Regions from separate parts of the Mycolicibacterium fluoranthenivorans genome, predicted to be linked through region 2. Evidence: riboswitches for the same ligand, from Rfam matches in the RefSeq annotation. Region 2 holds a riboswitch; the other holds the start of a gene.
The links. Region 2 has a riboswitch for glycine ahead of gcvP (aminomethyl-transferring glycine dehydrogenase). Riboswitches for the same ligand answer to the same signal wherever they lie in the genome.
Positions count from the first base shown of each region.

Region 1: another riboswitch for glycine. It lies ahead of FHU31_RS27755 (L-serine ammonia-lyase); the one in region 2 lies ahead of gcvP (aminomethyl-transferring glycine dehydrogenase).

Region 1 is NZ_JAANOW010000004.1:257,001-268,229, forward strand. It holds gene FHU31_RS27740 (CPBP family intramembrane glutamic endopeptidase) at 1-237, opposite strand, end outside; gene FHU31_RS27745 (SDR family NAD(P)-dependent oxidoreductase) at 234-1,367, opposite strand; gene FHU31_RS27750 (gamma carbonic anhydrase family protein) at 1,626-2,147, opposite strand; glycine riboswitch at 2,259-2,349, shown strand; gene FHU31_RS27755 (L-serine ammonia-lyase) at 2,551-3,936, shown strand; gene FHU31_RS27760 (GlxA family transcriptional regulator) at 3,947-4,903, opposite strand; gene FHU31_RS27765 (MFS transporter) at 4,985-6,256, shown strand; gene FHU31_RS27770 (fasciclin domain-containing protein) at 6,436-7,191, shown strand; gene FHU31_RS27775 (acyl-CoA dehydrogenase family protein) at 7,264-8,406, opposite strand; gene FHU31_RS27780 (crotonase/enoyl-CoA hydratase family protein) at 8,406-9,212, opposite strand; gene FHU31_RS27785 (thiolase family protein) at 9,209-10,354, opposite strand; gene FHU31_RS27790 (FadR/GntR family transcriptional regulator) at 10,552-11,229, shown strand, end outside.
Region 2 is NZ_JAANOW010000001.1:3,508,031-3,519,259, reverse strand. It holds gene garA (glycogen accumulation regulator GarA) at 1-97, shown strand, start outside; gene ftsR (transcriptional regulator FtsR) at 118-861, shown strand; gene FHU31_RS17095 (bifunctional nuclease family protein) at 908-1,402, shown strand; gene FHU31_RS17090 (YeeE/YedE thiosulfate transporter family protein) at 1,389-2,675, opposite strand; gene FHU31_RS17085 (MerR family transcriptional regulator) at 3,010-3,642, shown strand; glycine riboswitch at 3,656-3,754, shown strand; glycine riboswitch at 3,755-3,852, shown strand; gene gcvP (aminomethyl-transferring glycine dehydrogenase) at 3,905-6,727, shown strand; gene FHU31_RS17075 (alpha/beta fold hydrolase) at 6,768-7,634, shown strand; gene FHU31_RS17070 (vWA domain-containing protein) at 7,631-9,601, opposite strand; gene FHU31_RS17065 (malate synthase G) at 9,685-11,229, opposite strand, start outside.

The DNA of each region.
Region 1 (11,229 bases), on a different contig from region 2:
GCCGGGCAGCCGGCCCAGGTGCAATGGCCCGGACAGGACGGCCCCCGCCGACCAGACCACGGCCATGATGAGGGTGAAGACATAGAAGGAGCTGTCCCCCGGGTGCCTGCTCAGCGAGTACGCCTGCAGCGCCGCCCCCATCACCAACACCGCGACGACGGTGATCCGTCTGCGCAACACCACTTTTCGGGCTTCCTCGACGGCAGGCGCAGCGGCGCGCCACGGTGGCGGGATCATCGGCGATGCCCCCGCGGGATCAGCTCGGCCAGAATATCGATCCCGGTACGCAGCGTGGCGGTGGCCGGACCGGGTAACAGCGCGAGCAGCGCGAGCGCGGGCCGGGCGATCGAAGGGGTGAGCTGACGGATGCGCGACATGTCGCCGCCGGCCCAGGACGGGTCGGTATCGGCGAGGTGGTGCGGATCGGCCAGATCGGTGACCGGGACCCGCTCGGGCGTATGCAGCGAGCGGGTGATCGCCGTGTTCACCGTCAGCAGACCGCCGGCCGGGGCGGGCACCAGATTACGTAACCCCTCCCCCGCCGCGGTCATCGGGTGATCCAGTGACGCAGTCAAATCGGCGGTGAGCGCACCGGGAACCGGAAGCGCCACAGCGGACACCTTCGACGCCACCACGGTCGGCACGCCCGGCGCGGGCACGGTCCACTGCCGTATTCCGGACAGCCGGGCGTAGGCCGCCAGCAGATCCCGGTAGCTGGTCGTCTGCGGTCCACTGATGTCGTACGCCCCGGCGGGCACCAACTCGCTGTCCACGGCGGCCATGAGGTAGTGCAGCACATCGCGGATGGAAATGGGGTCGATGGGGTTGGACAGCCAGGACGGTTGCGGCAGCACCGGGAAGCGTTCGGCGACATAGCGCAGGATCTCGAACGACGTCGACCCCGCACCGATGATCAGCGCCGCACCGAGCCACACCAGTTCGGCACCGCCGGCAACCGCGAGCGCCTGAGCCACTTCGGCTCGGCCGGCCAGATGTTCGGACAACACGTCGTCGGCGGGCACGAAACCGCCGAGGTAGATGATGCGGCCGACGCCCGCCTCGGCAGCGGCCAGCGCAAACCGGCGGGCGCCCTCGTTGTCGGTGGTCCTGAAGTCCGTCTCACCGATCCCGTGCACCAGGTAGTAGACGGCATCCACATGTCCGCACCGCGCGAAAAGCGTTGCCACCGAATCGGGGTCGTTCGCATCCAGGGATACCGCCGTGACATCGCGATACCACCCGAAAGCGGTCAGACGCTCCGGCGTCCGGCTGGTCACCACCACGTCGTGGCCCGCCGAGAGCAGTTCGGCGACCAGTCGTGATCCGATATATCCCGTAGCCCCGGTGACGAGGACGCGCGCGGTCATCCGCATCCCACGCATGCGTTCGACATCATCACCGAAGCCTCCTGACCACCGCTAGTCCTATCACTGCACGCGGTGGTCCATACCCTGATCGACAGGGTGCTACACGCCAGGGAGTTGCTCGTCACACCAGGCGGACGACAGGGCGTGCCCGCTGATCCGGACGCCCGTGTGGGCCGCCCTTCACACCCCACCGTCGCGGGAACGTACCGCCTTCGAGGGAAACCTCAGTGGGAAGCGTTGTCGGCGTTCGCCTTCGGGTCAACCCTGCCCGCGGTGCAGGTCGATGAGCCCCTGATAAGACTCGGCGTTGAACCGATTGCCGGCGACCTCCTCATCGCCGAGGCTGCGGCGCACCTTCCCCGGCACGCCCGCGACCAGCGACCGTGGCGGAATCACCGCCCCCTGGGGCACCACCGCGCCGGCCGCCACCAGCGACCCCGCACCCACGACCGCCCCGTTCAGCACGATGGCGCCCATCCCGACGAGCACGTCGTCCTCGACGGTGCAGCCGTGCAGCACCGCATTGTGGCCGACCGTGACACCCGCGCCGACGTGCACCGGGAAACCCGGATCGACGTGGACGGTCACACCGTCTTGGATGTTGCTGCCCTCGCCGATCTCGATGGGCTCGAACTCGGCGCGCAAGGTGGCGTTGTACCAGACACTCACGCGGGCGGCCAGCGTCACCGGGCCGATCAAGGTGGCGTTGGGCGCCACCCAGGACTCGGCGTGCAGCTGCGGGGCACGCCCGCGAATAGGAATGATCAGCGCTTCAGGCATGGGCGTCATCGTAATCAGAGTTCCCGCACGAGCGCGGCAGGAGTCCGATCTCGGCGTGACATCCGACGCGTGAGTGGGTAGATTCTCTGCTCACCACAATCGAATAGCCGTCGACACGTTGTGGGAGAACCTCGTTCACGAGGCGCCGTAGGAGCAATATCCTCCCCGGGAATCTCTCAGGCACCAGTACCGCAGCGTCGAGGCAACTCTGGAGACAAGGCGTCACCTCATGGGAACGGCCTTACCGAAGGTGTAGAGGATCCGCGGGACGACGCGGAACCGCAGACTCTCAGGTTTCAGGACAGAGTGGGGAGGGCGCCACCGGCCCGGTTTGGCTCCGGGCTCAGCCGAGATGGAGTCGCCCGTTGTCCGTTACACCCACCGACCGCAGCCGGTAATTGCCATGGTGGTCAGCGCATTCGAATTGTTCTCCGTTGGTATCGGCCCGTCGAGTTCGCACACCGTCGGCCCGATGCGTGCCGCCGCCCGGTTCGTCGAAACCCTGCGCGCCGGCGACCGGTTGCGCGACCTCACCCGGATCAGCGTGGAGTTGTACGGCTCCCTGGCGGCCACCGGCGCCGGCCACGGCACCCAATCGGCGATTCTGCTCGGGCTCGAAGGCTGCCGGCCCGAAGACGTCACCACCGAGGATAAGGAACGCCGTCTCGCCGAGATCGCCGCCACCGGCACCACGCGGATCGGCGGGGACACGCCGGTGCCCCTGACCGAGGGCGCGATGATTCTGCGCGCCTCGACGGTCCTGCCGCGCCATCCCAACGCAATGACGTTGAGTGCCTTCAATTCCCGCGGCGAGGTGCTGTCCACCCAGACCTATTACTCCATCGGAGGCGGGTTCGTCGTCACCGAGGACTGCCCCGATGCCGGCACGGACCACCACTGCGCCACCCCGTTGCCGTACGCCTCGGGTCGCGAACTGCTCGAACTCTGTGCACACAAGGGACTCACCATCAGCGAGGTCGCCATGAGCAACGAACAGTGTTGCCGCTCCGCGGGGGAGGTCCGGACGAGCCTGCTGCACCTGCGCGATGTCATGGTCGAGAGTGCACGCAACGGCATCGCCCGCGACGGCGTACTGCCCGGAGTTCTAGAGGTGCGGCGGCGGGCCAAGGCCTGGTACCACAGTCTCAGCGCCGAAGATCCAGAGCGCACAGCCGAATTCGCCGAAGACTGGGTGAATCTGATCGCGCTGGCGGTCAACGAGGAGAACGCTTCCGGCGGCCGCATCGTCACGGCTCCGACCAACGGAGCTGCCGGCATCATCCCCGCCGTGCTGCACTACGCCACCCATTACACCCGCGCCGGGACGGCTGACCCGGACGACACCGCGGTACGGTTCCTGCTCACCGCGGCTGCCATCGGATCGCTGTTCAAGGAGCGCGCGTCGATCTCCGGCGCCGAGGTCGGGTGCCAGGGCGAGGTCGGGTCGGCGGCAGCCATGGCCGCTGCGGGACTGGCCGAGATCCTCGGCGGCACCACGCACCAGGTGGAGAACGCGGCCGAGATCGCCATGGAACACAGCCTCGGACTGACCTGCGATCCGATCGCCGGGCTGGTTCAGATCCCCTGCATCGAACGCAATGCCATCTCGGCGGGCAAGGCGATCAACGCCGCCCGGATGGCGTTGCGCGGCGACGGCAGCCACCGGGTCAGCCTCGATCAGGTCATCGAGACCATGCGCACCACCGGCGCGGATATGCACGCCAAGTACAAGGAGACCTCGACCGGCGGGCTGGCCATCAACGTGGGGGTCAACGTCGTCGAATGCTGAGGCACCGCATTCAGGCGCCCTGGTACACCTTGCGGTAGCTCGACGGGGACATCCCCATCCCGCGGCGCAGATGGTGACGCAGGTTGCCGCCGGTGCCCAGCCCCGACAGCCGGGCCACCTCGTCGACCGGAATATCCCTGGACTCCAGCAGTTCCCGGGCCCGATCGATACGGCGCTGCCGGATCCAGCTGCCCGGCGCCTCGCCGGTCTCCGCACGGAACCGGCGGTTGAACGTCCGCAGGCTCATATGGGCATGCTCGGCCAGGGTGTGCACGGTGAGTTCTTCGGTGAGGTGCGCCAGCGCCCAGGCCCGGGTGGCCGCCGTGGCGGCGTGGTCCCCCGCCGGCACCTGCCTGTCGATGAACTGCGCTTGGCCGCCTTCCCGCCACGGTGGCACCACGCAGTGGCGGGCGACCGCGGTGGCCACCTGCACACCGTGATCACACCGAATGATGTGCAGGCACAAGTCGATTCCCGCGGCCAGCCCGGCCGAGGTGAGCACGTCACCGTCATCGACGAACAGCACGTTCTCGTCCACCCGGACTGCCGGGTAGAGCTCACGCAGGGTGTCGGCGTACTTCCAGTGGGTCGTCACGGTCCGGCCGTCCAGCCGGCCCACCGCGGCCAGCACGAACGCGCCGGTGCAGATCGACACCACGCGGGCGCCGGGCCGGATCCGAGCGAACGCGGCGGCCACGGCGTCCTCGACGCCGCGGCCGGTTCGCGCCGGCGGGTAACGCGTGCCGGGGATGACGACGGTGTCGGCGGTGTCCAGCGCCTCCGGGCCGGCGGTGGGCACGATCGCGAAGCCGTTGGTCGACGCGACGGGCCCCGGTTCGACGGCACACGTCGTCACCTCGTACAGGGGCTCACCGTCGCCGCCCGCCGCCGTCCCGAACAGGGTCGGCGCGATGGTGGCGTCGAAACCCACCACGGGCGCCAACAGCAGGACGGCGACACGATGCATCACGCCAGTCTGGCATGTTTTTGATGGATCATGTCGTTTGTGCCACTAGGCGGGCGGCCCGAATTCCGCGACAGTGAGCCGGTGACACTTCTCGGTACGCGAACACGCCTGCATTGGGCCTGGGTGGTCGCCGCGGTCAGTTTCGTCGCGATCCTCGGCGCGGCGGCCTTCCGGTCGGTGCCCGGGGTGATGATGAACCCGCTGCATCACGAATTCGGCTGGAGTCACGGCACGGTCGGTGCGGCGATGGCGGTCAACATGACGCTCTACGGTCTCACCGCCCCGTTCGCCGCGGCCCTGATGGACCGCTTCGGCGTGCGCCCGGTGCTCACCGGGGCCCTCACCTTGATCGCGGCCGGCTCGGCGCTCAGCGTGCTCATGACGGCCAGCTGGCAGTTGGTGCTGTTGTGGGGCGTGCTCGTCGGGTTGGGCACCGGCGCCATCTCGATGGGTTTCGTCGCGACCATCGCCACGCGCTGGTTCGAGGCTCGGCGCGGACTGGTCACCGGTGTGCTGACAGCGGCCAGCGCCACCGGTCAGCTCGTATTCCTGCCGGTGGTGGCCGCGGTGACCACCCACCACGGCTGGCGCTGGGCGTCGCTCATCGTCGCCGCGGCCGCGATCGCGGTGGTACCGCTGGTCGCGGTGTTCATGCGTAACTACCCCCAGGACCTGGGGCTGACGGCCTATGGCGCCGACCCCTTTGATTCCGGTGCACGCAAACCCGAGGTGCTCCCCACCGGCACGTTCGCCGCGGCGTTCGAGGGGCTGCGGATCGGGCTGCGCTCCCGGGCGTTCTGGCTGCTCGCCGCCAGCTTCGCGATCTGCGGGATGACCACCAACGGCCTGATCGGCACCCATTTCATCCCGGCCGCCAACGATCACGGCATGCCCACGACGGTGGCCGCGGGCCTGCTGGCGACCATCGGCGTGCTCGACGTGTTGGGCACCGTGTTCTCCGGCTGGCTCACCGACCGGGTCGACCCCCGGCTGCTACTGGTCGTCTACTACACCGGGCGCGGGTTGTCGCTGGTACTGCTGCCGTCGCTGCTGTCCCCCCACGCCGAACCGAGCACCTGGGTGTTCGTCATCTTCTACGGGCTGGACTGGGTGGCCACCGTGCCGCCGACGATCGTGCTCTGCCGGGAGTACTTCGGTGCCCGCACCCCCGTGGTGTTCGGCTGGGTGTTCGCGTCCCATCAATTGGGCGCGGCCGTCGCGGCGGCCGGCGCCGGGTGGATCCGGGACCTGCAGGGCACCTATGACCTGGCGTTTTATCTCGCAGCCGGGTTGTGCCTCATCGCCGCAGGACTTTGCGGGGCGGTCCGCCGCACCCGAATCGACCAGCACTGAGCTGTCTTCGTTTTTGTTCCTCCAGCCGGGACGAATAGCATGCAAACGGCGCCGCGGGGACGCCGAGGCTTGGATGGATCGGTTAGCTGATGACGCACGCCCCGTGCGTACCACGTCCCCGCCCATCCTCGCCGCCCAGCTTCACGCATCCGAACCAGGCACGAGATGGAGGAACTCACGTGCAAGCACGCACAGGCAAACTCATCGGTGGTGTCGTCGCATCCGCGGCGATCGCCCTGTCCGCCGCGGTGACGGCGCATGCCGACACGACCACCCCGACGGCTCCGATTCCCACTCCGCAGGGACCCGCCTGCGACGCGGGCATCAAGTCCGTCACCTCAGGCCCCGGCTCGCTGGAAAGCCTGGCCAAGGAGGGGTCGTCCGCTGCGCTGGCGGCGATCCCGGAGATCTCCACCTTCAGTCAGGCCGTCTCCGGACAGCTGAATCCCGCCGTGAACGTCGCCAGCGTGCTGGACAACGGTCCGTACGTGGTGTTCGCACCGAGCAACGACGCGTTCGCCAAGCTGGATCCGGCCGAGCTGGAGGCGATCAAGGCCGATCCCGCGAAGCTGACGGCGCTGGTGTATTACCACATGGTCCTGGGCATCCTGGGCCCCGACGACATCCACGGCACCATGTACACCCAGCAGGGCAAGCCCGTCGTGGTCAAGGGCAAGGGCGGCGATATCACCGTCAACGACGCCAAGGTCACCTGCGGTGGCATCAAGGCCGAGAACATGCGGGTCTACATCCTCGACACTGTGCTGGACCCGGCTCAGGCCCCCGAGGTCGTGACCGCCACCCCGACGTCGACCTCGTCGACGGAGACCACGTCCGCCACCGAGACCAGCACGACGACCACCGCGACGTCCGCGCCGGCGGCCGAGACCCCGGTCACGACCACGACGACCACCACCGTGGCACCGCCGCGGTAACCCGTCGTCGCAGCGACGAACAGCGGCGCCCACCGGTGACGGTGGGCGCCGCTTCTCGTTGTCCGGACAGGCTTACAAGCCCAGGTCCCGGCCGATGATCTCTTTCATGATCTCGGTGGTGCCGCCGTAGATCGTCTGGATGCGGACATCGACGTAATCCTTGGCCACCCGGTACTCGTTCATATAGCCGTAGCCGCCGTGCAGCTGCAGGCACTGATCGACGACCTTCTTACCGAGCTCGGTACACCACCACTTGGCCTTGGACGCCTGGACCGCGGTGAGTTCCTTGTCGACGACGGCCCGCAGGCACCGGTCGACGTACTGCTCGGCGATATCGAGTTCGGTGTCCAGCTCGGCCATCACGAAGCGGCTGTTCTGGAAGCTGCCGATGGGCTGACCGAAAGCCTTGCGATCCTTGATGTACTGCAGCGTCTCGTTGAAGGTGGCCCGCGCGCCGGCAACACCGGCGATGGCGATCGAAAGCCGTTCCGAGGGAAGGTTTTCCATCAGGTGATAGAAGCCCTTACCTTCGACACCCAGCAAGTTGGTGGCCGGGACACGGACGTCCTCGAAGTTCAGCTCGGCGGTGTCGGCGGCATGCTGACCGATCTTGTCGAGCTTGCGGCCCCGGGTGAAGCCCGGCATGTCCCGTTCGACCACCAGCAGTGAGAAGCCCTTGTGCCCGGCCTCCGGGTCGGTCCGGGCCACCACGATGACCAGGTCGGAATTGATACCCGCGGAGATGAACGTCTTGGAGCCGTTGATGATCCAGTCGTCACCGTCGCGGACGGCCGTGGTGCGAATGCCCGCCAGGTCGCTGCCCGCGCCTGGCTCACTCATGGCGATGGCACCGATCAGCTCGCCGCTGGCGAAGCCGGGCATCCAGCGCTTCAGTTGCTCTTCGGTGGCCAGGTTGGTGAAGTACGGACCGACGATGTCGTTCTGCAGGGTCAGGCTCGGGCAGGCCAGACCGAACTTGGAGAACTCTTCGACGATGACAGCGTTGAACCGGAAGTCGTCGACACCACCGCCGCCGTACTCCTCGGGCATGTTGAACCCGATCAGTCCGTAATTGCCTGCGGCCACATAAGCTTCGCGGTCGACCAGGCGGTTGGCCTCCCACTTCTCGACGTTGGGCAGGCACTCCTTTTCCAGGAACTGCTTGGCGGTCTCCCGGAACTGCTCGTGTTCGGTTTCGAAAACCAGCCTCTTCATTACTTCGCTTTCCAGACGGGTTCGCGCTTCTGCGCGAAGGCGAGTGGACCCTCTTGTGCGTCCTCGGTCTTGAGCAGGGTGGCGAACTCGCCGAAGGTCTGCTTCCAGAACGGCTCATCGGCGGCTACCACACCGTCGACGGCGCCGTAGGACACCCGCTTGCTGGCCCGAACGGCCAACGGCGCGTTGACCGCAATGCGTTCGGCCAGTTCGAGAGCGGCCTCCACGACGGTGCCGTCCGGCACCACCTTGTTGATCAGGCCCCACTTCAGCGCATCCGCCGAGGACAGCGGCTCGCCGGTGTACACCAGCTCCAACGCCAGCTTCTGCGGCAGCTGCGCCACGATGCGGAACACGCCGCCGGCGCCGGCGATCAGGCCGCGTTTCACCTCGGGCAGACCGAATTTCGCGCGTTCCTCGGCGACCACCAGATCGCTGGCCAGGGCCAGTTCGGTGCCCCCGCCCAGGGCGGTGCCGTTGACCGCGGCGATGGTCGGCTTGTCGATGAAATGCCGCACGTAGCCGGCGAAACCCCACTCCGGGTGATCGGGGTGGAACAGGTTCTCCCCGCGCGAGATGGCCTTGAGGTCCGCGCCGGCACAGAACGACTTGTCGCCCGCACCGGTGAGGATGACCACCCGCACCTCGGGATCGTCCTGCGCGGCCTGCAGCGCGTCGCCGACGCCGACGGACACCGAGGCGTTAATCGCGTTGCGCGCCTCGGGCCGGTTGATCGTGATGATCAGGACGTTGCCCCGACGTTCTGTGAGCGCCCCCGAAGCGCTGCCCGGCTGCTCGTCGCTCACAGCAGTTCCAGGATGGTCGCGTTGGCCTGGCCGCCGCCTTCGCACATGGTCTGCAGTCCGTACTGAATGTTGTTGTCCCGCATGTGGTAAAGCAGCGTCGTCAGGATGCGCGCACCGGATCCGCCGAGCGGGTGGCCGAGCGCGATGGCGCCGCCGTTGGGGTTGAGCTTGTTCTCGTCGGCGCCGATTTCCTTCAGCCATGCCATCGGCACGGGCGCGAACGCCTCGTTGACCTCGAACGCGCCGATCTGGTCCACGCTCAGGCCGGACTTGGCCAGCGCCTTCTGGGTGGCCGGGATGGGCGCGGTCAGCATGATGACCGGGTCCGCGCCGGCGAGCACCGCGGTGTGCACCTTGGCAATCGGCTTGAGGCCCAGCTCTTTTGCCTTCTCAGCCGAGGTGACCAACAGGGCGGCCGAACCGTCGGAGATCTGGCTGGAGTTACCGGCGTGGATCACACCGTCCTCCTTGAAGGCGGGCTTGATGGCGGCCATGGACTCCATGGTGCCGCCACGGCGGATGCCACCGTCTTCCAGCACCACGTTGCCGTCTTGGTCCTTGATACCCACAATCTGATCCTTGAAAGCACCGGAATCCTGTGCGGCGGCAGCCTTCTCATGCGAGCGCAGGGAGAACTCGTCGAGCTGGGCACGGGAGAATCCCCACTGCGCGGCGACCATCTCCGCGCCGACGCCCTGGTTCGGGGTCTGCTCGTAGCGCGCGCGGAACGCCTCCGGGTAGGGGTGCCCGCCGTTGGCCAGCGAGGAGCCCATCGGGGTGCGCGACATCGCCTCGACACCGCCGGCGACGACGACATCGTAGTGGCCGGCCACCACGCCGGCGACGGCGAAGTGCAGCGACTGCTGGCTGGAGCCGCACTGGCGGTCCACCGTGACACCGGGAACGGTTTCGGGCCAACCGGCGGTCAAGACGGCGGTGCGGGCGATATCGAGCGCCTGCTCCCCGGCCTGCATGACGCAACCCCAGATGACATCGTCGACCAGCGCGGGGTCGATGCCGGCGCGCTGTACCAGGCCGTTGAGAACCTGGGCCGACAGTTCGGACGGGTGCACACCGGACAGCGCTCCGTTGCGCCTGCCGACCGGTGCTCGAACTGCCTCGACGATGACGGCTTCAGCCATGAACTTCTCCTTCGAAGGTGTGTTGGCGTTTGCAAAAGTCGCATGGGGGTGGACTTAAAATGCAACCTAGATCAGAAGGTTTACTAGGTCAACCTACTGGTTGGTAGACCTGAGATCGCCCACCTGCTGTCGCAGACATGGTTTACTGAGTTCACTAGCTGGCGGCAGGCCGGTTCACGTATGCGTAGGAGGCTCCGGTGGCGCAGTCCACCCCGTTATCGCCGATGATCGGCCCCAATGCCGTTCCATCGTCGAGCGGCGGCCCCATCCGCAGCCCGAAGACCGCCGAACTCGTCGCCGGCACGCTACGTCGCATGGTGGTGGACGGGCAGCTCAAAGAGGGTGACTTCCTGCCGAACGAGGCCGAGTTGATGGCCCATTTCGGGGTGAGTCGCCCCACCCTGCGCGAAGCGGTGCGAGTACTGGAGTCCGAACGACTCGTCGAGGTGCGCCGCGGGTCGCGCACCGGCGCCCGGGTGCGGGTGCCCGGGCCGGAGATCGTGGCCCGCCCTGCCGGGCTGCTGCTGGAGTTGTCCGGCGCGACCATCGCCGATGTGATGACCGCCCGTGCGGCCGTCGAGCCGATGGCGGTGCGGCTGCTCACCGAGGCCGCCGATACCGCGGCTTTCGACGAGCTGGAGACGATGCTCACCGACCACGTGCCGTCCGGGCGCGAGACCGGCCGGATGGCCGAAACCACCGGCGACTTCCACCGCCGCGTCGTGGAGCTGTCCGGTAATGCGACGCTGACCATCATCGCCGGCATGCTGCACGAGATCACGGTGCGTCACACCGCGTTCGCGATGAAGGAAAACCGTCCACTGTCCAAATCGGACTACGAGCTGTTGATGCGGTCCTACCGACGACTCATGACG
Region 2 (11,229 bases):
GCCCGTCGACTCGGCGGTGCTGGCCAACGGTGACGAGGTGCAGATCGGCAAGTTCAGGCTGGTGTTCCTGACCGGACCCAAGTCCGACGACGCCTGAGACACTCACCCGACGAGCAGATGAGCCAGCCGGACCCGGGATTCACCGGGATGTCGATCGGAGCGGTCCTCGACCTGCTGCGTCCCGACTTCCCCGATGTGACCATCTCGAAGATCAGGTTCCTTGAGGCCGAGGGTCTGGTCACGCCGGACCGTTCGGCGGCCGGGTACCGGCGGTTCACCGCATACGACTGCGCCCGCCTGCGCTTCATCCTGACTGCGCAGCGGGATCAGTATCTGCCGCTGAAGGTGATCAAGGCGCAGCTCGACGCGCTTCCCGACGGTGAGCTGCCGTCCGGCGGAACCGCTTACGCGGTACCGCGTTTGGCGGTGGCAGTGCAGGCGGCGACCGCCGCCGATTCCGAACAGGTGGCCGCCGCGGTTGCCCCGGCACAGGTCCGGCTCAGCCGTGAGGATCTGCTGGCCCGCTCCGGAGTGGACGGCGCACTGCTGGCGGCGCTGGTGACGGCCGGCATCATCCGGCCCGGCCCGGCGGGGTTCTTCGACGAGCACTCCGTGCTGATCGCCCAGTGCGCGCGGGCGTTGGCCGACTACGGGGTGGAGCCCCGGCATCTGAGGGCCTTCCGGTCGGCCGCCGACCGGCAGTCCGATCTGATCGCGCAGATCGCGGGTCCGGTGGCGGCCGCGGGTAACGCGGGCGCCCGGGACCGGGCCGATGACCTGGCCCGCGAGGTGGCCGCACTCGCGATCACGTTGCACACGTCGCTGATCAAGTCGGCTGTACGCGACGTTCTCGACCGCTGAGGACTAGACTTTTCGGTGGCGACATCGTCATGGAGGGCAGACGCAGATGGGTGAGGTTCGGGTAGTCGGTATTCGCGTTGAGCAACCTCAGAATCAGCCTGTGCTGCTGCTGCGTGAGTCCAACGGCGACCGTTACCTGCCGATCTGGATCGGGCAGTCCGAGGCGGCCGCCATCGCCCTCGAACAGCAGGGTGTGGAGCCGACGCGGCCGCTCACCCATGATTTGATCCGGGATCTGATTGCTGCGCTTGGGCATTCGCTCAAAGAGGTGCGCATCGTCGATCTGCAGGAGGGCACCTTCTACGCCGACCTGATCTTCGATCGGGATATCAAGGTGTCGGCGCGTCCGTCGGACTCGGTGGCCATCGCGCTGCGGGTGGGCGTCCCGATCTACGTCGAGGAAGCCGTGCTGGCCGAGGCCGGACTGCTGATCCCGGACGAGAGTGACGAAGAGCCCACCGGCGCGGTGCGCGAGGACGAGGTCGAGAAGTTCAAGGAGTTCCTCGACAGCGTGTCGCCCGACGACTTCAAGGCCACCTAGGAGTCACCTGAGACCCGGTCGTGCTGCCCACGGCGTGGTCGTCTGTCTCCGGGGTGATGGACCAGTCTGCATTCCGGTAGACAAGTCGGGCGGTGATGACCATCGCCGCGAGCATCGAGGCGGTGAACAGCCAGGCGCTCACCGACAGTTGGATACCGCCGCTGAGGGTGTGTCCGCTCGTGCATCCCCCGGCCATCCTGGCGCCGAACAGCGTCAGGAACGAGCCGATGAACACCGCGACCGCTCGCTTGGTACGCCCCGGCCCGAAACGGTGTCGCCAGGACGGCGGAACGACCGGACGGAACGCGGTGAACCGGCCGCTGAGGAACCTGGCCGTGAGGAAGGCTCCGATCAGAACTCCGAGGTCGCTGAGCGGTTCCCAGCCGATACTGCGGATCACCTGGTGTGAGTACGCGAAGTGGGGCATGAACAGCTCGCCGACCACCCACGAGTAGGTGGTGGACTGGCCGAACGGCTGGCGCAGAAATATCGACAACACCACAAGTGCGGCCACGCCCGTGGCGACCACGGCGATCGTGCGGGTGAAGAACGCGGGGTGTGCGACCTGAGCGCGGTAGATCCGCTCGAACCACGGCCTACGACGGCCCGGCCGTTCTTTCGTGCCCTCGTAGAGATAGGCGATGGTGTCGCGCATCATGCGGCGTTCGAATTCGGAGGGCGTCGCCCCGCCGAGCTCACGAAGGCAACACCGCTCGCCCCCGCGAAACCGCGGCAAATACTTCAGCAGGATGAAGGCCAGCGCCGCGTAGCCGATCGCGATCGCCAGCATTCGCCCCGGAGTCTGCGCGTTCAGGTATCCGCCCGCGACCAGGCCGCCGTAGTTCGCGGTCGTCGTCAGCCACTGGCCGACCGGTGTTCCGAACAGCCCCGTCCACGCCGCCGCTCCGAGCAAGCCGCCGGGGATCGCGGCCAGCGCGTCTCGACGGCCTTCACCCAAGGCGATCAGCGCGGTGCCCGGGAAGTATCCGCTGATCGCCGCTCCGGTGCCGAACAGCACGCCACCTGCGATGACACCGAAGACGTAGAGCGGCTTCGGCGCGAAGTGCATGGGCACTCCCAATGCGTGCAGGCCGTAGAGCACTACCGCGCCCACCGCCGTGACGAACAAGAAGCAGCCCAGTAACAACCGGTCGACCAAGCGGGCAGCGCGAATGACGGTCTCAGGGTTACCGATTCCCCAGAGCCCGGCGACCATGCCGAAGGCGGCTCCGATCGGTAGAGCAACCCCGAGAGGCGCAGTGACCCCGCTCATGGCCGGACGCCGAACGCCGCCGACGGTGCGTGGTGCAGGAAAACGGCCATATCTCCGTGATACCCCGCCGGGTATCACGGTGTCACTGTGACGTAGCCCCGGGCCGTCGCCCGCTAAGTCGGTGAGGCACATGCGAGTCGCCCAGATCACGGATACGTCTCGTGACGTCGACACGCGGGGCGTGTGTGGGCCGACTGTGAAACGGGCAGCCATACTTTGACACGACGAGCAGTGACAGGAGCGTGTTGAGCGTATGCTCGACACATTCGAAACTGGGCAAACGTGACGCTGTGCAGGTCATGGGGCCGGAATCGATCGGCGGAGAGGATGGATTGTGGGCGACACGCCACGCACGCCACATCAGGGGGAGTTGGATCTGTCCACCAGTGGCGACCCCGTGCCGGCGGTGAGCGGCAGCGTCAGCGAGCCCGTGCAGGGTGGCTTGTTCCCGGACGATTCGGTACCGGATGAGCTGGTCGGCTACCGCGGTCCGAGCGCCTGCCAGATCGCGGGTATCACCTACCGCCAGCTCGACTACTGGGCCCGCACCTCGCTGGTGGTGCCCTCCATCCGCGGTGCGGCCGGTTCCGGCAGCCAGCGGCTGTACTCCTTCAAGGACATCTTGGTCCTGAAGATCGTCAAGCGCCTGCTCGACACCGGCATCTCCCTGCACAACATCCGCGTCGCGGTCGATCATCTGCGTCAGCGCGGTGTGCAGGACCTGGCCAACATCACGCTGTTCTCCGACGGCACCACCGTCTACGAGTGCACCTCCGCCGAAGAGGTCGTCGACCTCCTCCAAGGCGGTCAGGGTGTGTTCGGTATCGCGGTCTCGGGTGCCATGCGGGAACTGACCGGCGCCATCGCCGACTTCCCGGGCGAACGCGCCGACGGCGGCGAGTCGATCGCCGCCCCCGAGGACGAACTCGCTTCCCGGCGAAAGAGCCGCGACCGCAAGATCGGCTAAGCTGTCGGGGCATCGCCCTTGTGCGGGAGAGTTCCGTGACGGCCAGTCACGGACGCCGAAGGAGCAATACCTCTCCGTCAACCTCTCAGGCACCCCGGACCGCGCATGGCCCCGATGCCTCTGGAAAGTGGTGCGTCCTGCGCATCCGCCCATGGGGAAAGGCAGCGAGCCGCCGCCGAATCTCTCAGGCGCCCCGACAGAGGGAGAGGACGCGGTTTTACGCGCCCGCCCGCGCCCTCGACCCAGGGGAGATCTCGTGTCTATCGACCACTTCGGCTTCGCCGATCGCCATATCGGACCCGACGCCGCCGCCATCGCCACGATGCTGCAGGTCATCGGTGTCGACTCCCTGGACGAACTCGCCGCCTTGGCGCTGCCGGCGGGCATTCTCGACGCGGTGACCGCAGACGGGCTGGCGCCGGGGCTGGATCAGCTACCCGCACCCGCCAGCGAGGAGGAGTCGCTGGCCGAACTGCGCGCGCTGGCCGACTCCAATACCGTGGCCGTGTCGATGATCGGGCAGGGCTACTTCGACACCTTCACCCCACCGGTGTTGCGCCGCAACATTCTTGAGAACCCCGCCTGGTACACCGCGTACACGCCGTATCAGCCGGAGATCAGTCAGGGCCGCCTCGAAGCACTGCTCAACTTCCAGACCATGGTCAGCGATCTGACCGGGCTGGACGTGGCGAACGCGTCGATGCTCGACGAGGGCACCGCCGCCGCCGAGGCCATGACGCTGATGCACCGCGCGGTGAAAGGCTCGGCCACCCGACTTCTGGTCGATGCCGACGTCTACCCGCAGACCGCGGCGGTGCTGGCCACCCGCGCCCGGCCGCTCGGCATCGAGATCGTCACCGCCGACCTGCAGCACGGTCTGCCCGACGGCGATTTCTTCGGTGTCATCGTGCAGCAGCCGGGGGCCAGCGGCGTGCTCCGGGACTGGACCGCACTGGTGACCGAGGCCCACGACCGTGGCGCCCTGGTCGCGGTCGGAGCCGATCTGCTGGCGCTCACCCTGATCGCCCCGCCCGGCGAGATCGGCGCTGACGTCGCCTTCGGCACCACCCAGCGATTCGGGGTGCCGATGGGCTTCGGCGGCCCGCACGCCGGTTATCTCGCGGTGCACACCAAGCACGCCCGCCAGCTGCCCGGGCGCCTCGTCGGGGTCTCGCAGGACGCGGACGGGAACGCGGCATATCGGCTGTCCCTGCAGACCCGCGAGCAGCACATCCGCCGGGACAAGGCCACCAGCAACATCTGTACCGCTCAGGTGTTGCTGGCGGTGATGGCCGCCATGTATGCCAGCTACCACGGCGCCGACGGGCTCACCGCCATCGCGCGCCGCGTGCACAGCCGGGCCGCCGCGATCGCCGCCGGCCTGGGCGAGGCGCTGGTGCACCCGGACTTCTTCGACACCGTGCTGGCCCGGGTGCCGGGCCGCGCCGACGAGATCGTGGCCGCGGCCAAGGGCAGAGGGATCAATCTGTGGCGGGTGGACGCCGACCACGTGTCGGTCGCCTGCGACGAGGTCACCACCGAGGCGCACGTCGCCGCGGTGCTGGAATCATTCGGCGTGCCGGCCGCCGAGCCCGGCGCAGCCGATATCGCCACCCGCACGACGGAATTCCTGACCCACCCGGCCTTCACGACATACCGCACCGAGACGGCGATGATGCGCTACCTGCGCAGCCTCGCCGACAAGGACCTGGCCCTGGATCGCACCATGATCCCGCTCGGCTCGTGCACCATGAAGCTCAACGCGACCGCGGAGATGGAACCCATCACCTGGCCGGAATTCGCACGCCAGCATCCCTTTTCGCCGGCGTCGGACACCCCCGGTCTGCGTCGGCTGATCGCCGATCTGCAGGACTGGCTCACGGCGGTCACCGGCTACGACGAGATCTCGTTGCAGCCCAATGCCGGGTCGCAGGGGGAGTACGCCGGCCTGTTGGCCATCCAGGCCTATCACGCCGAGCGGGGCCAGGGCCAGCGCGACGTGTGCCTCATCCCGTCCAGTGCGCACGGTACGAACGCGGCCTCGGCGGCGCTCGCGGGTATGCGGGTGGTGGTGGTGGCCTGCCGCGGCAACGGTGACGTGGACCTCGACGATCTGCGCGCCAAGATCGCCCAACACGCGGAAAACCTTGCCGCCCTGATGATCACGTACCCCTCGACGCACGGCGTGTACGAGCACGATGTGGCCGAGATCTGCGCGGCCACCCATGACGCCGGCGGCCAGGTGTACATCGACGGCGCGAACCTCAACGCCCTGGTCGGGTTGGCCCGGCCGGGCAGGTTCGGCGGCGATGTCAGTCATCTCAACCTGCACAAGACGTTCTGCATCCCGCACGGCGGCGGGGGCCCCGGAGTGGGGCCGGTGGCGGTGCGCGCGCACCTGGCGCCGTACCTGCCCGGGCACCCCTTGGCTGCCGAGCTCGGTGACGAGCTGACGGTGTCGGCGGCACCGTACGGGTCGGCCTCGATCCTGCCGATCACCTGGGCCTACATCCGAATGATGGGTGGTGTGGGCCTGCGCAAGGCCTCGCTGACCGCGATCGCCTCGGCCAACTACATCGCCCGCCGGCTCGACGAGTACTACCCGGTGCTCTACACCGGGGAGAACGGCATGGTGGCCCACGAGTGCATCCTGGATCTCACCACGATCACCAAGACCACCGGCGTCACCGTCGACGATGTGGCGAAGCGGTTGGCGGACTTCGGTTTCCACGCGCCGACCATGAGCTTCCCGGTCGCCGGGACGCTGATGGTGGAGCCCACCGAGAGCGAGAACCTGGCCGAGGTGGACGCCTTCTGCGACGCCATGATCGCCATCCGCGCCGAGATCGACAAGGTCGGTTCGGGGGTGTGGCCCGCGGACGACAACCCGCTGCGCGGCGCCCCGCACACCGCGGAATGCCTGCTCACCGAGCAGTGGTCGCACCCGTACACCAGGGAACAGGCGGCCTACCCGCTCGGTAAGGGCTTCCGGCCCAAGGTGTGGCCGCCGGTGCGGCGCATCGATGCCGCCTACGGTGACCGCAACCTGGTGTGTTCCTGCCCGCCCGTCGAGGCGTTCGCCTAACCTGAGGCGGCGAGCGTAGCGACGGGAGGACGGATACCGCATGTTGTCGCCGACCGTCGCCGCGTGGCGCGATGGGGGCCGGTCGCTGGACACCCCGGCCGGCCGGATCTTCGTCCGATCGGCTCCCGGTGCCGGCCCGACCGTCCTGCTGCTGCACGGTTTTCCGTCCAGCTCGTTCGACTACCGGGAGGTCGTCGGGCACCTCGGCGACCGGGCTTGGGTGACGCTGGACTTTCTCGGGTTCGGTCTGTCGGACAAGCCGCACCCGCATCGCTACTCGTTGTTCGAGCAGGCCGACCTGGTCGAGCGGGTCGTCGCGGCGACCACGACCGGTCCGGTGGTGCTGATCGCCCACGATATGGGCACCTCGGTGGCCACCGAACTGCTGGCCCGCGACCTGGAGGGGGCGCTGCCGTTCGATCTGCAGCGCGCGGTGCTCACCAACGGCAGCGTCATCCTCGACCGCGCCAGCCTGCGTCCGGCCCAGAAACTGTTGCGTGGTCCATTGGGGCCGTTGGTGTCCCGGCTGACCAACCGGTCCGGTTTCACCCGTGGTTTCGCCCGGCTGTTCAGCGCGGCCCATCCGCTGAGCCCCGATGAGGCCCGGGCGCAATGGGAACTGTTGTCCTACAAGGACGGTCACCGCATCGCACATCTGCTCTGCGCCTACCTCGACGAGCGGGTGCGATACGCCCGGCGCTGGCACGGCGCAGTGGCCGACTGGCCGAAACCGCTGAGTTTCCTCTGGGGTCTGCAGGACCCGGTGGCCACCGTCAATGTGCTCGACGGCCTGCGCGAGCTGCGGCCCGCCGCGCGGGTCACCGAACTGCCCGGTGTGGGGCATTACCCACAGGTCGAGGTGCCGGAGTTGTTCGCCCGCAGCGCACTCGACCTGCTGGCTCCCTAGCCCAGGGCCGAGGCGACCGCGGCCGCCAGCTCGGGGCCGACGGAGTTGGGCACGTTCTGATACTGGCCACCGCTGGCCTGGGCGACGGCCTCCCAGGTGGCGCGATCGGAGTCGGAGCCGAAATCGATGACGTTTACCGCGACCGGCCGAGCCGGGTTGGCGGCGCCCTTGATGTAGTCCACCAAACCAGAGCCGTCCAGACTCTGGTCGGTGTGCGGTCCGGCGGTGATCACCAGGACCGAATTGGGCTGGCCGTCCCGGAACGCGGACAGCGCCTCCCCGTAGACCAGGCGCAGCGTGGTGAACGACACCGCGCCGCCACCGGATGCCGTCTGCCCGTCCAGGCTGGATTTGAGGACGGCCGAGCGGGGCTGGCCGCCGACGGGGTCAGCGAGAGGTCCGGTACTGACTTCCGACCGGCCCGCCACGCCGTCGAAGGTCCACAAGCCGACGGCCGAGCCGGCGGGCAGCGCCTGCAGTCGCGCATCGAGTGCGGTGGTCACATTGGCCAGCCTGCTCTTGCCGCCCTCGTCGGTGTTCATCGACTGGTCCAGCATGATCGTCACGGTCTGGCCCTGGGCAGGTGCGCTGATGCCGGCAGCCATGGTGGCCCGGGTTTCGTTGTCGCCGACCGACAGCGGCTGGGCCATCGGCGCGAAATCGGTCACCGGGCTCTGCGGGGCCGCTGCGCCCTCGGCGCGGAAACCGGCCTTGGCGAACTCGGCCAGTTGGTCCGGTTTGCGCATGAACCGGTCGAATTCGCTGGCCGCGCTGATCTGCTCCTGCGACAACCAGTCACCGCCGAGCAGCACCGCCGGATAATCCGCGACTGCCGCCGGTCCCGGGGGTGTCCAGGAGCCGAGCTTCTGGGCCGCGTCGGGCAGGTCGGCGCCGCGCTTGAACAACTGCTGTTCGGTGGTGACCACGGCGTGCACGGGGGCAGCGGCCGGGTCGGCGGCGTTCACGAGCGCATCCAACGCGGTGGTGGCATTCGTGTCGGCGAGCTTGGGCTGACCGGCGAGCAGGGTGTGCACCGCACCCACCCCCGCGGTGGCCGGCGCACCCTGCGGTGCCGAGGCGGCCGCGACGGCTTCCGCGGCCAGATAGGTCGCATCGGCGTCGCCCGTCAGCGGAAGCGCCAACTTGAGTGCCCCCCACCCGGGCAGGTTCAGATCGTCCAGCCCGGACGGGTTGTTCTGCAGTGCCGGAAGCGTCGACCAGTTCTGCTGGGACAGGGCCGCTTTGAGTTCCGGCCGGATCGCCAGCAGGACGGGGGAGCTGACCAGCGGGCGGCTGTTGCTCACCGTCTTGGCCCCGGCCGCACTCTCCAGCCGGGCCTCCGATACCGAGCTGGCCGGGATCCACAAGGCCGGGCGCTCGCCGAGGTCGCCGGGCCACTGCCCGACGAAGCCGTTGATCACGGCGTCGGAATCGGCCGGCTGCACCGCGACCTTCACGCATTTGTCGCCCACCGGGTCGGCGGTCTTGCTGTAGGTGTCGGCCAGCGTGCGCACCTGATCGGCGATCGTGGGATCGGCCAGTACCGCGACGGTGACCTCACCCTCCACGCACCGGGCCGCGGCCTGCTGGCTGCGGCTGGACAGCGCGTCGCCGAAGAAGCGCCACAGGATGAAGGCACCGACCACCACGACGACGGCGACCAGGGCGGCGATCACGGCCGGGCTCACCTTGCGCCGGCCGGGGGTGATGGCCCGGTGGCTACCGGTCCATTCGCCGGAGTCCCAGGTGCGCTGTGAGCCCGTCGTCGTCAGCGCCCGGGTGGGTGGCTCGTCGGGCTCGCCCTGGCTCCCGGCGAAGAAGCCGTCACCCGGGGCAGCACCGCCGGCCTCGTCCTGGTACCCGCGCAGTGGTGACGCGTCAGGCTCGACGGGTCCGGAGTCCCGCCGGCCGGGGTCCTGGTAGTCGTCGGCGGAATCGTCCGGTCCGGGAATGCTGTGCCTGCCCATCCCTCACCTTTGTACTCGTCGTGTCGATCGGCTACCCGTCGCTTCGCTCGCCCCGAAGATCTTCCGGGGCAGCCGCTTTCGAGTTACGAAGTGGCGGCGCGGGCTTTGAACTCCCGGCGGCGCCGGTGCAGGATCGGTTCGGTGTAGCCGTTGGGCTGCTGGCAGCCGGACAGCACGAGCTCCTGAGCGGCCTGGAAAGCAATACTGGCATCCGGGTCCGGAGCCATCGGCAGGTAGTCGGCGTCACCGGAGTTCTGCTCGTCGACGATGGCGGCCATCCGGCGCAGGCTGGCCTTGACATCCTCTTCGGTGATGACACCGTGGCGCAACCAGTTGGCCAGCAACTGGCTGGAGATGCGCAGCGTGGCGCGGTCCTCCATCAGCGCGACGTTGTGGATATCGGGCACCTTGGAGCAGCCGACGCCGGCGTCGATCCAGCGCACCACGTAGCCGAGGATGGACTGGCAGTTGTTGTCGACCTCCTCGCGGATCTCCTCCGGGGCCCAGGCCAGCTCGCCGGACAGCGGGATGGTCAGCAGCTCATCGATGGTGGCGCGGGTCTTGCCCTTGAGCTCGGCCTGTACCGCGTAGACGTCCACCTCGTGGTAGTGCATGGCGTGCAGGGTGGCCGCGGTCGGGGAGGGCACCCACGCCGTGGTCGCGCCCGCCTTGGGCTGGCCGATCTTCTGCTCGACCATATCGGCCATCAGGTCGGTCATCGCCCACATACCCTTGCCGATCTGGGCCCGGCCGGACAGCCCGGTGGCCAGGCCGGTGTCGACGTTGGCGTCCTCGTAGGCCTTGATCCACGGCTGGGACTTCATGGCGCCCTTGCGGATCATCGGGCCGGCCTCCATCGAGGTGTGGATCTCGTCGCCGGTGCGGTCCAGGAAACCGGTGTTGATGAACACCACCCGGTTGGCGGCCGCCTGGATACACGCCTTGAGGTTGAGCGTCGTGCGGCGTTCCTCGTCCATGATGCCCACTTTGAGGGTGGCCTGCGGCAGGCCCAGCACGTCCTCGACGCGGCTGAACAGCTCACAGGTGAACGCGACCTCGTCCGGCCCGTGCATCTTGGGCTTGACGATGTACACCGAGCCGGTGCGGCTGTTCTTGTGGGGACCGTTGGCGCCGTCGTTCTCCGAGCCGTCCTTCAGGCCGTGGATGGCGATCAGACCGGTGAACAACGCGTCCTGGATGCCTTCGGGGATCTCGTTGCCCTCGGCATCCACGATCGCGTCATTGGTCATCAGGTGGCCCACGTTGCGAACGAACAGCAGGCTGCGCCCGGGCAGCGACAACTCGCCGGCACCGTCGGGGCGGGTGAAGGTGCGGTCCGGGTTCAGCACGCGGGTGAAGGACTTGCCGCCCTTGCTCACCTCTTCGGCCAGGTCGCCGCGATTGAGCCCCAGCCAGTTGCGGTACCCGAGCACCTTGTCGTCGGCGTCGACGGCGGCCACCGAGTCCTCGAAGTCCATGATCGTGGTGATCGCCGACTCCAGCACGACATCCTTGATGCCGGCCGCATCGGTGGAGCCGACGGGCGATTCGGGGTCCACCAGGATCTCGATGTGCAGGCCGTGGTTGACCAGCAGCACCGACCAGGACGGCGAACCCAGGTCACCGGT